Regions from separate parts of the Bradyrhizobium sp. SZCCHNRI20481 genome, predicted to be linked through region 1. Evidence: predicted binding sites of a transcription regulator. Region 1 holds the regulator's gene; the other holds the start of a gene.
The links. The regulator PhoB, encoded in region 1, activates phosphate uptake and scavenging genes when phosphate is short. The targets are predictions, from matches to a motif close to TGTCATNNANCTGTCAT.
Positions count from the first base shown of each region.

Region 1 (7,965 bases):
CACGCGCGCTCAACGCCTTCAAGCTCGGCGACGTGACCTTCTATTGGATCACGCGGCTGTCCGCGATCTCCGTCCTGTTGATCCTGGGCGGCATCATCCTGTCGCTCATCGTCGGCGCATGGCCGGCCATGAGAGAATATGGCTTCGAATTCCTGTGGACGCGGCGCTGGGCGCCGTCGGCCGATCCGCCGGTGCTCGGCGCGCTCGGCCCGATCTACGGCACCTTGGTCACGTCCTTCATTGCGATGCTGATCGCCATTCCGGTCGGTCTGGGCATTGCGATCTTCCTCACCGAGCTGTGCCCGCAATGGCTGCGCCGTCCGATCGGACTTGCCATCGAGCTGCTCGCCGGCATTCCCTCGATCATCTACGGCATGTGGGGCTTCTTCGTGCTGGGGCCGTTCCTGGCCTATACGTTCCAGCCGTTCATGATCAATCTCTGCGCCGGCATCCCCGTGCTGCAGGACATCTTCGCCGGTCCCCCGTCCTATCTCAGCCTGTTCAACGCCTCGCTGATCCTGGCGATCATGGTGCTACCGTTCATCACCTCGATCTCGGTCGACGTGTTCAAGACCGTCCCGCCGGTGCTGAAGGAAGCCGCTTACGGGGTCGGCTGCACCACCTGGGAGGTCGTGCGCAGCGTCGTCATTCCCTACACCCGCGTCGGCGTCATCGGCGGCGTCATGCTGGCGCTGGGCCGTGCGCTCGGCGAAACGATGGCGGTGACCTTCATCATCGGCAACTCGTTCCGGATCTCATCCTCGATCTTCGCGCCGGGCACCACGATCTCGGCCGCCATCGCCTCCGAATTCCAGGAGAGCGACGGGCTGCACCAGTCGAGCCTGATCCTGCTCGGTCTGCTGCTGTTCGTGCTCACCTTCTTCGTGCTGGCGAGCGCGCGGCTGATGCTCATGCGGCTCGAAGCCAAGGCGGGAAGATAAGCCATGTCCAGCGCTGACACGCTTACACTCGATGCGCAGGTCAATCCGATCTATGCGCGCCGGCGCCGCAGGGACATCGTGATCCGCGGCCTCTGCGTCGCCGCCGCGATGTTCGGCGTCACCTGGCTGGCGTTGATCCTGTTCACGCTGTTCTATAACGGACTCGCCGGCCTCAGCCTGCAGGTTTTTGCCGCCGACACGCCGCCGCCCGGCTCCAGCGAAGGCGGCCTGCGCAACGCCATCGTCGGCTCCTTGATCATGACGATCATCGGCGTCGGCATCGGCGCGCCGCTCGGCCTGTTCGCCGGCACCTATCTCGCCGAATACGGCCGCAACGACCGCCTGACCTCGGTGATCCGCTTCATCAACGACATCCTGCTGTCGGCGCCCTCGATCATCATCGGCCTGTTCATCTATGGTGCGGTCGTGGTGCCGATGGGCGGCTTCTCGGCACTCGCGGGTTCCCTTGCATTGGCGGTCATCGTGATCCCGGTGGTGCTGCGCACCACCGAGGACATGCTGCTGCTCGTGCCCAACCCGCTGCGCGAGGCGGCGTCTGCGCTCGGCCTGCCGCGCTCGCTGGTGATCCGCCGCATCGCCTATCGGGCGGCGCGCTCGGGCCTCATCACCGGCGTGCTGCTTGCCACCGCCCGCGTCGCCGGCGAGACCGCGCCTCTGCTGTTCACCGCGCTGTCGAACCAGTTCTGGAGCCTCAACCTTTCCAGGACGATGGCGAACCTGCCCGTCACCATCAACAATTTCGTCCAGAGCCCTTATGCCTACTGGAAGCAACTGGCCTGGAGCGGAGCCCTTCTCATCACTCTGGCCGTGCTCGCCCTGAACATCGGTGCACGCATTCTCGGCGCCGAGAGGAACACCAAATGACCGAACTGTCCGTCTCCGTCAGTCAGCCCAATCACGCTCTTCACGGCAAGGCGCTTCCGGATGCGCCGGCCAAGGTGACCGCGCGCAACCTCAACTTCTACTACGGCGACCATCACGCGCTGAAGAACATCAACCTGTCGCTGGGCACCAACCGCGTCACCGCGTTCATCGGCCCGTCCGGCTGCGGCAAGTCCACGCTGCTGCGCATCTTCAACCGGATGTACGATCTCTATCCGGGCCAGCGGGCGACCGGGCAGCTGATGCTCGACAACACCAACATCCTCGATCCCAAGCTCGATCTGAATCTGCTGCGCGCCCGGGTCGGCATGGTGTTCCAGAAGCCGACGCCGTTCCCGATGACGATCTACGAGAACATCGCCTTCGGCATCCGCCTCTATGAGAAGATCTCGAAGTCGGAGATGGACGACCGGGTCGAGAAGGCGCTGCGCGGCGGCGCGCTGTGGAACGAGGTCAAGGACAAGCTCAACGCCTCGGGCCTGTCGCTGTCCGGCGGCCAGCAGCAGCGACTGTGCATCGCGCGCACCGTGGCGGTCCGGCCGGAGGTGATCTTGTTCGACGAGCCGTGCTCGGCGCTCGATCCGATCTCGACCGCCAAGGTCGAGGAGCTGATCCAGGAGCTCGCCGAAAACTATACGATCGCCATCGTGACGCATAACATGCAGCAGGCGGCGCGCGTCTCCGACAAGACCGCCTTCATGTATCTCGGCGAGCTGATCGAGTTCGACGACACCAGCAAGATCTTCACCTCGCCGAGTGATCGGCGGACCCAGGATTACATCACCGGCCGGTTCGGCTGACGCCGACGACATTGTCTTCAGGAGATCATCATGGCCAGTGAACATACCGCCAAGGCGTTCGACAGCGATCTGCAGGACCTCACCCGTCTGGTATCGGAGATGGGCGGCCTCGCGGAGCGGCTGATCGTCGATTCCGTCGATGCGCTGGTGCGGCGCGACATCGCGCTCGGCCAGAAGGTGGTCGCCACCGACGCCGAGGTCGACAAGCTGCAGCGCATCATCGAGGAGCGCGCCGTGCTCACGATCGCCCGTCGCCAGCCGATGGCGGTCGACCTGCGCGAGATCGTCGGCGCGATGCGCGTGGCGACCGATCTGGAGCGCATCGGCGACCTCGCCAAGAACATCGGCAAGCGCGTCGCGGCGCTGGAGAGCGACTTCCATCCGCTGAAGCTGATCCGCGGCCTCGAGCACATGACCGATCTGGTGCAGTCGCAGGTCAAGACGGTGCTGGACGCCTATGCCGCGCATGACCTGCCGGCGGCGATGACGGTGTGGAAGGGCGACGAGGAAGTCGACGCCATCTGCACCTCGCTGTTCCGCGAGCTCCTGACCTACATGATGGAGGATCCGCGCAACATCTCGTTCTGCATCCACCTGATGTTCTGCGCCAAGAACATCGAGCGCATCGGCGATCACGCGACCAACATCGCCGAGACTGTATTCTATATGATCGAAGGCCAGCAGATCATGGACAAGCGCCCGAAGGGCGACATGACGAGCTTCGCGACGACGATTCCCGGTAACTAAGAGAGACGGTTCAGACATGGGCGCCCGAATTCTGGTGGTGGAGGACGAGGAGGCGCTGACGACGCTGCTGCGCTACAACCTCGAGGCCGAAGGCTACGAGGTCGAGACCGTGGCGCGCGGCGACGAGGCCGACACGCGGCTGAAGGAGCGCGTTCCGGATCTCGTCGTGCTCGACTGGATGCTGCCGGGCCTCTCCGGCATCGAGCTGTGCCGCCGCCTGCGCGCGCGCTCCGAGACCCGGCAACTGCCGATCATCATGCTGACGGCGCGCGGCGAGGAGAGCGAGCGCGTGCGCGGACTCGCCACCGGCGCCGACGACTACATCGTCAAGCCGTTCTCGGTGCCGGAGCTCCTGGCGCGCGTGAAAGGCCTGCTGCGGCGGGCGAGCCCGGAGCGGCTGGCGACCGTGCTGTCCTATGGCGACATCGAGCTCGACCGCGAGAAACGCCGCGTGGCGCGCTCGGGGCGGCCGATCGATCTCGGCCCGACCGAATACCGCCTGCTCGAATTCTTCCTCGAGCACCCCGGCCGCGTGTTCAGCCGCGAACAGCTGCTCGACAGCGTCTGGGGCCGCGACATCTACATCGACGAGCGCACCGTCGACGTCCATATCGGCCGCCTGCGCAAGCTGCTCAATCCCGGCCGCGAGCAGGACCCGATCCGCACCGTGCGCGGCGCCGGTTATGCGCTCGATGATCGCTTCGCCAAGAGCGAGCAGGTGTAAGGGCGATGGGCGTGAGGATGAAGAAGGTGTGAGGCGCGAGCGGGCCCGATTGAGGAGATCGCGGTCCGCTTTCCGCCACGCCGCCGCCGTCTTGATCGTGTCTGCTTCGTGGCCCGTCACGATGTTTCGGTCCCAGCGGACGCCCTTGATCAAGACCATCATCATATCTCTTGTCATGCTGCTCGGCAGCTTGGCGGGCGCCACGGCCGCCGAGCTCGAAGACGCGGTCGCGGCGGCAGGCAACGGGCAGCATGCGGCGGCGATGCGACGGCTGCTGCCGCTGGCCGCCAAGGGCGATGCGCGGGCGCAGTTCGACGTCGGCTTCATGCAGGCGTTCGGCTGGGGCGTGCCGCGTAATCCGAGCGAGGCGCTGGCCTGGTACCGCAAGGCCGCCGATCAGGGGCTCGCCGTCGCGCAACATTATCTCGGCATCGCCTACGTCAATGGCGAGGGTGTTGCCTCCAACTACGGCGAAGCCAGTCGCTGGTTCAGCCGCGCCGCGGCGCAGGGCTTCGCCCAGTCGCAATACATGCTCGGCCTGATGCTGCTCGACGGCCGCGGTGTGAAACAGGACGTCGTGCAGGGCTATGCCTGGCTGGTGATGGCGGGCCGTAGTGGCGTGCGATCGGCCGGCCGCGACGTGCAGCGGGTCAGGTTGACCGAGCCGCAGCGCGTCCAGGCCCAGAGCGCCATTGCGTCCTGGCAGCCGAAACCGGAATCGGCGGATGCGGGCATTGCCACTCCGCGTCCGGAGCAACTGCTCGGGCTCGATCGCCACATCGGCGAGGTCGTCGATCCCACCTCCTGGCCGGCGTCGTCGATCGGCGTCGTCACCGTCGCGCAATACTCGAGCGGCGGCTGGTGCACCGGCACCCTGGTGGCGCCGCGCGTCGTGCTCACCGCCGCGCATTGCGTCTTCAACGGCGTGGCGCAGGTCAGCCCCGGCAATGTCCGCTTCCTGGCCGGCATGAACCGTGGCACGCCGGCGGCATCGTCGGTCGCCGACAAGCTGATCGTGGCGCCCGATTTCGTTCCGACCCGGCACGACAGATGGTCGCTCGACCGCTCGCCCGCCGATTGGGCGCTGATCGTGCTGAAGGATGCTCTGCCGTCGAAGCCGGTGGCGGTCAAGGCGCTGACCCGCGAGGAGCTCGCGGCTGCGACCACGGCCGGAACCATCTCCGAGATCGGCTATGGCCAGGAGCGGCGCTATTCGCCGACCGGCCAGCGCAATTGCAGCGCCGGCATGACCGGGGATGCCCGGCTGTTGACAGTGCATTGCCTGGCCAATTTCGGCTATTCGGGCTCGCCGATCCTGGCCGAGGTCGGCGGGGAGCCGGCCGTGGTCGGCATCTTCTCGGCGTTCCACGAGGAGACCCGGCTGATGTTCGCCGCCCCCGCGAGCCAGTTCGAGGCGGTCGTGCGGCGCGAGATCGCGGCACAGAGTGCCTCGGCGCGGTGAGGGAAGGAGGGGGCGAGAGGGACGAGGTCCCCGCCGCTGGTCATGATCTGTGCGTGACTGGATAGCGGGTTGCCAAGCGAGAGGGCAATCCGGGAAGCGCCGCCCAGGTTTTCCTGCAGCTTTTGCCTGCAGCGGGGGCTTTACCGAACTGGCCTGGCTCTTGCTATAGTCCGAGTATGACGATTGTTCCAATTGATCATCCTCGGGCCGCGCGGCTGCTGTGGTGGCGGTCGCAGCCCGGCCGGACCGTCGCGCTCGTCGCCGGGCTGGTCGCGGCCAACGCGCTCGCCTGGGCCTGGGCGTTCGCGCTCTATGCCGACCGCCCCGCCATCGTCGGCACCGCGATGCTGGCCTGGCTGCTCGGACTGCGTCATGCGGTCGATGCGGATCACATCGCGGCCATCGACAACGTCGTGCGGAAGCTGGTGCAGGACGGTAACCCCCCGCGCGCCGCCGGCCTCTATTTTGCGCTCGGCCACTCCAGCGTCGTCGTCATCGCCACCATCGTCGTGAGCCTCATCGCGGGCGCGGACCTCCTGGATGAAGAGGGTGCGATCAGGACGATCGGCGGCGTCGTCGGCACGTCGGTATCGGCCGGCTTCCTGCTGCTGATCGCGTTGGCGAACCTCATTCTGTTCGTGAACCTCTGGCGCCGCACGGCACAGCCGCAGTCCGAGATGGAAACCGCCGGAAGCCCCGGACGGGGCATCCTCATCCGCCTGCTGCGCCCCGTGCTCCGCCTGGTGGGACGCGCCTGGCACATGTATCCGCTCGGCTTCCTGTTCGGTCTCGGCTTCGACACCGCGAGCGAGATCGGGCTTCTCAGCCTGTCGGCGACCGAGGCTGCGCGCGGCGCGAGCCTCGCCCATGTGCTGGTATTCCCGGCGCTGTTCGCGGCTGCGATGGCCACCGTCGACACCGCCGACAGCATGCTGATGGTCGGCGCCTATCGCTGGGCGCTGACCGATCCCGCACGCAAGCTGCGCTATAACCTCGTGATCACCGGCGCATCCGTTGCGATCGCGCTGGTGATCGGCAGCTTCGAGGCGTTCACGCTGTTGGCGCCGCGGCTTGGCCTGACGGGGGGATGGGCTGACGTCGCCACCGCGCTGGGCGACGGTGTCGCCAATCTCGGAATCGTCGCGATCGGCCTGTTCGGACTGGTCTGGGCGGTCGCCATGCTGCTCGGTCGCAGTCAGCGCGGTTCCGAGGCGACGCCCGGCGAAGCGCTTGCCAGCGTTCGTGCGGGGGCGCTAAACCCGCCGGCGATACGAAGCGGAACGCATAAGACGGGCTAGGAGCGGGGCCTCATGATGGTCGGCTCGGAGGGAACGATCAGGATGCTGTGGCTGCAGGGCGCGAGCTGCGGCGGCTGCACCATGTCGATCCTGGAAAGCGGTGCGTCCGGCTGGTTCGACGAATTGCGCCAATCCGGCATCGATCTGGTATGGCATCCCTCCGTCAGCGAGCAGACAGGGGACGAGGTCGTGGAGCTGTTGGAGGCGATCCGCGACGGCCGCGAGCGGCTCGATCTGCTGGTGCTCGAAGGCTCGGTGGCGCGAGGCCCCGGTCTGACCGGCCGCTTCAACATGCTCGCCGGCACCAACCGCTCGATCTATCACTGGCTGCTCGATCTGGCGCCGCTGGCCGACTACGTCGTCGCCGTCGGCAGCTGCGCCGCCTATGGCGGCATTCCCGCGGCTGGCATCAATCCGACCGATGCGGTCGGACTGCAGTTCGAGGGCAGCGATATCGGCGGCGCGCTTGGCGCGGCCTTCCGCTCGAAACGCGGGCTGCCGGTGATCAACGTCGCAGGCTGTGCGCCGCATCCGGGCTGGATGATGGAGAGCCTGCTGGCGCTTACCTCGGGCGATCTGACGGCAGACGGCCTCGACACAGTCGGCCGTCCGACCTTCATCGCCAACCACCTCGCTCATCACGGCTGCTCACGCAACGAGTTCTACGAGTTCAAGGCGAGTGCGGAAGCGATGTCAGAGCGCGGTTGCCTGATGGAGCATCTCGGCTGCCGCGCAACGCAGGCGGTCGGCGACTGCAATCAGCGCTCGTGGAACGGCGGCGGCTCCTGCACCAAGGGCGGCTACGCCTGCATCGCCTGCACCTCGCCGGGCTTCGAGAGCGCGCAGAACTATCTGGAGACGGCGAAGCTCGCCGGCATCCCGGTCGGCCTTCCCACCGACATGCCGAAAGCCTGGTTCGTCGCGCTCGCAGCGCTGTCGAAATCGGCCACGCCGCGCCGCGTCCGAGTCAATGCGACTGCCGATCACGTCGTGGTGCCGCCGGGCCGGGCCAGTGACAAGCGTCGCCCATGACGCGGATCACGGTCGGGCCGTTCAATCGTGTCGAAGGCGATCTCGAGGTCAGGCTCGA
Region 1 covers NZ_JAUEUE010000007.1:273,474-281,438, reverse strand. The annotation lists gene pstC (phosphate ABC transporter permease subunit PstC) at 1-941, shown strand, start outside; gene pstA (phosphate ABC transporter permease PstA) at 945-1,826, shown strand; gene pstB (phosphate ABC transporter ATP-binding protein PstB) at 1,823-2,644, shown strand; gene phoU (phosphate signaling complex protein PhoU) at 2,675-3,391, shown strand; gene phoB (phosphate regulon transcriptional regulator PhoB) at 3,408-4,115, shown strand; gene QX132_RS13955 (trypsin-like serine protease) at 4,261-5,577, shown strand; gene QX132_RS13950 (HoxN/HupN/NixA family nickel/cobalt transporter) at 5,754-6,875, shown strand; gene QX132_RS13945 (HupU protein) at 6,891-7,907, shown strand; gene QX132_RS13940 (nickel-dependent hydrogenase large subunit) at 7,904-7,965, shown strand, end outside.

Region 2 (7,965 bases), on a different contig from region 1:
GAAGACGACGCGCTGCGCGCAGCGGCTGCTGCGCGCTATGGCGTGGCGGGGCCCGAAATGATCGTTATCGCGCCCGGCACGCAGGCGCTGTTGCAGATCCTGCCGCGGCTGCGCCCACGCTCGAGGGTTGCCGTGCTCGCCCCGACCTACGAGGAGCATGCGCTGTGCTGGCGCCGCTGTGGGCATCGCGTCGGTCTGGTCGATGATGTCGATGCGCTCGCCGATGCTGATGTTGCCGTCGTCGTGAATCCCAACAATCCCACCGGCCGCCTGCTGCCCCGCGATGTGCTGGTCGGATTGGCCGCGACCTTGCGCCGGCGCGACGGCCTGCTGATCGTCGACGAAGCATTCATCGATCTTTGTCCCGCCGACGCCAGCCTCGCAGCCGACCTGCCGCCGGCGACGATCGTGCTGCGCTCGTTCGGCAAGACCTACGGCCTTGCCGGCGTCCGCCTCGGTTTCGCGATCGGCTCCGCTGACGTCGTCCGCCGACTCCGCGACGAGCTCGGGCCTTGGGCCGTATCCGGACCTGCGCTCGCGATCGGAACGACGGCCTTGGCCGACGCTGCTTGGCTGGAGCAGACACGCGCGCGGCTGGCGAACGACTGTCAGCGCATCGACGATCTTCTGAGCAAGGCCGGCTGCGCGGTCATCGGCGGCACGCCGCTGTTCAGGCTGATCACATCGCCGAACGCGCCTGACATCGCCGAGCGGCTCGCCCGGCACGGCATCCACGTCCGGCGCTTTCCGGCTCAGCCGAGCTGGCTGCGCTTCGGCCTGCCGGGCAATGCGTCCGAGTGGCACCGGCTGGCGCCGGCGCTCGGCGATGCCTTCTAACCGAGCACGCAGGCGGCAAGCAGCAGCGTTTCCGTGACCTCGATGCTGGCGCCATGGCAATCGCCGGTGATGCCGCCGAGCCGCCATTGCCAGTAGAACGCGACCGCCGGAACGAGACCAATCGCAACCAGCGTCGGTACCGCGCCGGCGAGCGCACCGATCGCGAGTCCGCCGCCCCAGGCGACGATGACGTTCCAGCCGACGCTGTTGGAGATGCTCGCCCCCAGCCCCGGCTTCAGCGAAAGCAGCGTCTTGTTGCACACCAGCGTTCCCCAGCGCGCCCAGGCCGGGATCAGCACGAGCGCCCAGGCCGTCGGCCCCGTCGCCAGCTCGGCGATCAGCACCAGCTTCGCGGCGATCTGCAGGGATATCGCGACGACAGCGAAGCTGCCGGCGTGGGGATCGCCAAGCACGGCGATGAAGCGCTCCGGCTTGCCATGCGAGGCGCCGAACGCATCGGCGACGTCGCCGAGCCCATCGAGATGCAACGCGCCGGTGATCCCGATCCAGGCGACCAGCACGGTCAGCGCGACGATCCACGGATCGGCATCATGAAAAAGGCGGGCGACCAGCGCCAGACAGGCGCCAATCACCAGTCCGGCTGCCGGAAACCAGACCGACGCCCGCGCCAGATCGTCCGGTCGTAACTCAGCGACCCGCGGTGTCGGCAGCCGTGTCAGGAATTGCAATGCGATCCAGAATTCACGAAGCATCATGGCTGGATGATCTCGACGATTTCGCCCCAAGGTACACCATCATCGCCCTGCCCGGCTTCGAGCGTGATCCGCGTACCAGGGCGAATGCGTAAGCTCCACAGCTGGTGCAGCGGCCAGCCGAGCAGATGCGAGAGCGCTGCGCGTATGGCGCCGCCATGCGCCACCACCAAAACCGGCGCAGGCCCGGACCTGGCAAGAATGCGACGAGTCGCGCGCGATACCCGCGCCTGCAGATCGGCCCAGCTCTCACCGTTCGGCGCCCGGACCGCGGGATCAGCGTGGAAGGCGTGGAGCGCGGCTTCCCCTCCCCGCTCGGCAGCGATGTCACGGCGGCTTCTTCCGTCCCAGCGTCCGAAATCGAGCTCGCTCCAATCCGCATCGATGTCCAGCGCACAGTTGGTCTGCCGGGCATAATCCTCCGCTGCCGCACGTGCGCGCGCCAACGGCGAACTCACGACACTGTGCCAGATCCGGCTTTGCGTCTGCAGCCGGAATTGATCCCAGCCGGGCTCGCTGAGCGGTGGGTCGGTGCGGCCGTCGAGATAGCCGTCCCGTCCTGTCGTCCCGTGCCGCAGCAGATCGATCCGCATCAGGACTTGGCTCCCGAGACCGCGGCCTCCGCAAAGGTGGCCATGCCCCCGTGGAGCGCACAGGCCAGCCGGATGATCGGCAGCGCAGTGGCGGCGCCGGAGGCTTCGCCGAGCCGCAGATCGAGGTCGATCAGGGGACGGGCACCGAGGGCGTCGAGCACGATGGCGTGGCCGCGCTCGGCCGAGCGATGCGAGAACAGCAGCCAAGGCCGGCAGGAGGGATTGAGGCGGACGGCGACCAGCGCCGCGACAGAAACGATGAAGCCGTCGACCAGCACCGGCCAGCGCCGCTGCGCGGCGGCGACGATCGCGCCGGCCATCGCAATGATCTCGAAACCGCCGACGGCGACCAGGACGTCCGCGACGGCCGCTCCCGCCGTGAGCCCGTGTCGCCCCAACGCATCGGCAATCGCCGCAGCCTTCCTGGCCCGTCCGTCGGCGTCGAGCCCGGTGCCGCTGCCGACGATGTCCGCGGGCGCGCATGACAGCAGCGCGGCGGCAATCGCTGCCGCCGATGTCGTGTTGCCGATCCCCATCTCGCCGAAGATCACGAGTTGCGGCGCGTGATCGGCCTGCCGCACCACCGCGCGCCGTCCGGCTTCGGCCGCAAACGCGACCTCCTCCAGCGTCAGCGCCGCCTCGGTGCTGAAGTCGCGCGTGCCGCGCCGCGGCTTGTCGACGACCACGCCGGGCACCGGCTCGCTCGCCAGCGTGCCGACGTCGACCACCTCCAGCGGACAGCCGAGGCTGCGCGACAGCACCGAAATCGCCGCACCGCCGCGGGCGAAGTTGTGAAGCATCTGGACCGTGACTTCGGGCGGATAGGCCGAGACCCCCCGCGCCGCGATGCCGTGGTCGCCTGCGAACAGCACCACCGGCACCCGGTCGGCCCCTGGACGTTCCGACGCCTGCAGCGCGGCTAGATCGACCGCCACCTGCTCCAATCGCCCAAGGGCGCCAAACGGCTTGGTCAACTGGGCCTGGCGTTCCAGCGCTGCCTGCCGATGGAGCTCGGACGGCGCCACACAATCAAGGCTGATCCATTCGGGAAGCACCACGGATCCTTTCAGCGTCACTCGGGTTCGGGACGATTGCCACTGCGAGGCGGCCGAGACAAGCTCCGTGAGGCGCCCTATTGTCATCGAAGCGTCATCGAACGTGACGACAGGTGGCTGCCCACCCAGCCCGAAAGACTCTCATGGAATACTTCCGCCGCTTCACCTTCCTGTTCGCCGCGCCCGTGTTCGAGACCGACGACCTTGCGGGGCTCCGCTTCAACCAGATCATCGAGGAGATCCAGCGCTCGGGCTTCGAGGTGGTGCGCGCCCGCAAGCTGGAGGACGCCGAGATCGCCGTGCAGACGGATGCCGCGATCGGCTGCATGGTCGTCGATTGGGGCAAGAAGGGCCTGGAAGGCAAGACGGCGTCGCTGATCAACCTGATGCGCCGTCGCGGACTGGACTTCCCGATCATCCTCCTGATCCGCCGCAAGCGGTTCGAGGATCTGCCGGTCGAGGTGCTCGATTTCATCGACGGCTACGTGTTCCTGTCGGAAGAGACTCCAGCCTTCATCGCCAAGAACCTGGTCAGCCGGCTGAAGCAATATGCCGAGACACTGAAGACGCCATTCTTCGGCGCGCTGGTCGACTATGCCGAGGAAGGCAACCAGCTCTGGACCTGCCCCGGGCACAATGGCGGCGTGTTCTATAGCCGCAGCCCGATCGGCCGGGTCTTCGTCGAGCATCTCGGCGAGGCCGTGTTCCGCGACGATCTCGACAATTCCGTGCTCGATCTCGGCGATCTCCTGACCCATGAGGGGCCGGCGCTGCGCGCGCAGAAGGAAGCCGCGCAGATCTTCGGCGCCGAGAAGACCTATTTCGTCCTCAACGGTACCTCGACCTCCAACAAGGTCGTGCTCGGGGCCCTGGTCACCGACGGCGACCTCGTGCTGTTCGATCGCAACAACCACAAGGCCGCTCATCACGGCGCGCTGCTGATTTCGGGCGGCGTCCCGATCTACGTCCCAACGGTTCGCAACCCCTGGGGCCTGATCGGCCCGATGCGCTGGGATCTGCTGGACGAAGAGCATCTGCGACAGCAGATCCGCGACAACCCGCTGGTCAAGGACCCCGACGCCTGGCGCAAGGAGCGGCCGTTCCGCGTCGCGGTGGTCGAGCAGTGCACCTATGACGGCACGATCCACAGCGCCGAGATGATCCTGAAGCGGATCGGGCACCTCTGCGACTACATCATGTTCGACGAGGCCTGGGCGGGCTTCATGAAATTCCACCCGCTCTACGCCGGCCGCTTCGCCATGGGCCTCGGCGATCTCGGACCCGACGCCCCCGGCATCATCGCCACGCAATCGACCCACAAGCAGCTCGCGAGCTTCTCCCAGGCCTCGCAGATCCACGTCAAGGACCGCCACATCAAGGGCCAGCGGCGGCGGGTCGAGCATCGCCGCTTCAACGAAAGCTTCATGCAGCACGCCTCGACCTCGCCGTTCTACCCGCTGTTCGCCTCGCTGGACGTCGGCGCGCAGATGATGAAGGGCCGCTCCGGTGAGGTGCTGTGGGACGACACGATCCGGCTCGGAATCGAATTGCGCAAGAAGATCAGGGCGATGCGCCGGGAATTCGAGGAGAAGGAGAAGGATCCGGCGCGGCGCTGGTTCTTCGAGCCGTTCGTGCCGGACCGGGTGTCGATCCCCGATGCGGCCAATCCCGGGGCTAGCCATGACGTGGCCTGGGAGGCGATCTCGACCGACCAGCTCGCAACCGATACCGCGCTGTGGCAGCTCGCGCCGGGCGCGGCATGGCACGGCTTTCCGGACCTCGCCCCTGGCTTCGCGATGACCGATCCGAACAAGCTGACCCTGCTGACCCCGGGCTTCGATCGCGCCACCGGCGGCTATGCCGATCACGGCATCCCGGCTCCGATCGTTGCTCAATATCTGCGCGAGAACCGCATCGTGGCGGAGAAGAACGATCTCAACTCGCTGCTGTTCCTGCTGACGCCGGGGGTCGAGGCGAGCAAGGCGGGAACCCTGATCAGTGGCCTGGTCGCCTTCAAGCGGCTCCACGATGACAACGTGCTTCTGGAGGACGCCATTCCGGAGTTCACCCGCAAGCGCTTTGCGCGTTACGGCAAGCTGCGGCTGCGCGACCTCTGCGGCGAGATGCACCGCTTCTACCGCGACGCCGAAGTGAGCGCGCTGCAGGCAAAGCAGTTTCAGCCGCAGCACATGCCGGAGATCGCGATGTCGCCACGCGAGGCGGCGCGTGCGCTGATGCGCAACGAGGTCGACTACCTGCCGATCGATCGCATCTCCGACCGCATTGCGACGACCCCCTTCGTGGTCTATCCGCCGGGCATCGCCACCATCGTTCCGGGCGAGCGGCTATCCGACCGCGCCCAGCCGATGATCGATTACCTCAAGATGTTCGAGCGGGCGTTCAACGCCTATCCCGGTTTCGAGGTCGAAATACAGGGGCTGTATAAGGAGCTCGACGAGTCCGGCCGGATCCGGCTCCATACCTATGTCTGCGCAGAGTAATTCGAACCATGGACAGCGCGATCACGGCTCGCGACACCGAGCCGCCGGTCCTCGTCAGGCCGTCACGCGACGAGGATGTCGAGGCCATGCTCTCGATCTACCGGCGGCATGTCCGCCGCGGGGTCGAGGACAGCGCCGCCGGTTCCGGGGCGCCCGAGCCGGACGACCTCAAGCAGCGGCGCAAGAATCTGCGAAATCATCGGCTGCCACATCTGGTCGCGACATTCCGCGGCGAAGTCGTGGGCTATGCCTATGTCGTCTTGTTCAGGAAGCGGCCGGCCTACCGGTTCGCGGTCAAGCATTCGATCTATGTCCACCATGAGCATCTCGGCCGTGGTGTCGGCGGGCTGCTGATGCAGGCGCTGATCGATGCTTCCGCCGCGGCCGGATATCGCCAGATGATCGGCTATATCGACGCCGATAATGTCGCCTCGCTCGGCATTCATGAGCGCTTCGGGTTCGTCAGGGTGGGGCTGCTGCCGGGAGTAGCCTACCGTTACGGCCGCTGGTGCGACACCGTGATGGTGCAGCGCTCGCTGGGCCCCGGGGCCAGCGATGCACCGGCTGGGCTGGGCCGCTGAGCCGCAGGTCAGGACGGAAAGTCGGCCGCCTTCACCTCAATGCGGTCGGCATGCAGCGACCAGTCGCGCACCTCCTGCTGTTTACAGAACCTGGACTTTGCGATTTCTGCGGCTTCGCCTTCGCTGTCGGCCTCAACCTCCAACGTGCTCTGGCAAATCTCGCACTGGCGGCCATTCTCGCCCAGCACGTCCTTCATGAAATGGATGACATAGCGCGACATGCAACCTCCTGCCTCTCACGCAGTGCTCGAAGGTGATGTTACCGCGCTTCTCCTCCCGCTGTTCACCGATATCAAGCGGCCGATGCAAATATTTGACGCAGCGGTGGAACCGGCGCTCAGGCGCCCACCGAAGGCAGGCTCGCGGCGGCGATCGCGACGAACTCCGAGACGGCGCGACGGACGCGGCCGTGGGTCGACTTCAGGATGGCGTTCAACCGGCGCATCGGACCAATTTCCCTTCCGCGCCGAGCGAAAAACGTGGCCTAAGCTCATGGCGCCCCTGGAAAAATGATCAGCCACCACTGGGCTGTCGAGACGGCTCCGAAAATAGCAATGTCCGCTTCGCCGAAGCCGCCCTGGAGAGAAGATTTATTGCTGCGTCGCAGCTTGCGACGCATGAAATCTTCTCCCCGCAATCACTTCTCTTCTGGCTACGAGGGCGTCACTCCGAACGCCTCGCGGAAACGAGCGCTGTAGCGCGGCCAGGCCTCGGGATTGATCAGGCGCGGCGGCCGGCCGCCGTCGAGCGCGTTACGCAGTTGCTCGGCCGCGATCCGGCCCATGTTCTGCCGCGCCTCCCGCGTCACGCCGGCGGTGTGCGGGCTCGCCAGCACGTTGTCGAGCTGCAGCAGCGGATGGTCCGGCGGCGGCGGTTCCTTGGCCCAGACGTCGAGCCCGGCGCCGGCGATGCGCTTTTCGCTGAGCGCGGCGAACAGCGCCTCCTCGTCATGGATGAAGCCGCGGGCGGTGGTGACGAAATAGGCGCTAGGCTGCATCAGCGCGAACTCGCGGGCACCGATCATGCCGCGGCTTTCCTTCGTCAGCGGGCAGTTGATCGAGACGAAATCCGAGCGCCGCATCAGGTCCTCGAGTTCCACCTTCTCCGCGCCGCGTGCGGCGATCTCATCGGACGACAGATATGGGTCATAGGCCAGCACCGTCATGCCGAGGATGCCGCGGCACAGCTCGGCAACCCGGCGGCCGACATTGCCAAGCCCGACGATGCCGATCGTCCGTCCCTGCACCTCGTTGCCGATCAAATCGTTGCGGTTGACGTCGCGCTCCCGGCGCAGCCGGCGGTCGGACTGGATGATGCGCTTCGACAGGGTCAGCATCATGCCGAGTGTGTGCTCCGCCACCGAATGGGCGTTGCCGCCGGACTGGTTCACGACGAGGACGCCGGCCTCGGTGCAGGCGTCGACGTCGACCGGGTCGTATCCGGCCCCGTTGCTGGACACGACGAGGAGGTTTGGGGCGCGGCGCAGCAGGTCTGCATCGACGTGGAAGCGCGGCGCGAGCTCGTCGCGGGCCGCCCCGATCTGGTAGGCGTGAGCCGCCGCGAGGATCTGCGCCGTCTCGGCCTCGGAGCTCTCGTTCTCCAGCCGGTCGAGCCGGACGTCGGGGCGCGCGGCGAGCAGCTCGCTGAAGATCGGGTGGGCCAGATATTTGACGTAGAAGACGCGC
Region 2 covers NZ_JAUEUE010000012.1:46,600-54,564, forward strand. The annotation lists gene cobD (threonine-phosphate decarboxylase CobD) at 1-837, shown strand, start outside; gene cobS (adenosylcobinamide-GDP ribazoletransferase) at 834-1,553, opposite strand; gene QX132_RS20185 (histidine phosphatase family protein) at 1,550-2,143, opposite strand; gene cobT (nicotinate-nucleotide--dimethylbenzimidazole phosphoribosyltransferase) at 2,143-3,198, opposite strand; gene QX132_RS20195 (Orn/Lys/Arg decarboxylase N-terminal domain-containing protein) at 3,342-5,699, shown strand; gene QX132_RS20200 (N-acetyltransferase family protein) at 5,708-6,280, shown strand; gene QX132_RS20205 (hypothetical protein) at 6,289-6,501, opposite strand; gene QX132_RS20210 (hypothetical protein) at 6,771-6,899, opposite strand; gene QX132_RS20215 (hydroxyacid dehydrogenase) at 6,933-7,965, opposite strand, start outside.
Region 2: the regulator PhoB is predicted to act here: its motif matches at 3,280-3,296, upstream of QX132_RS20195 (Orn/Lys/Arg decarboxylase N-terminal domain-containing protein).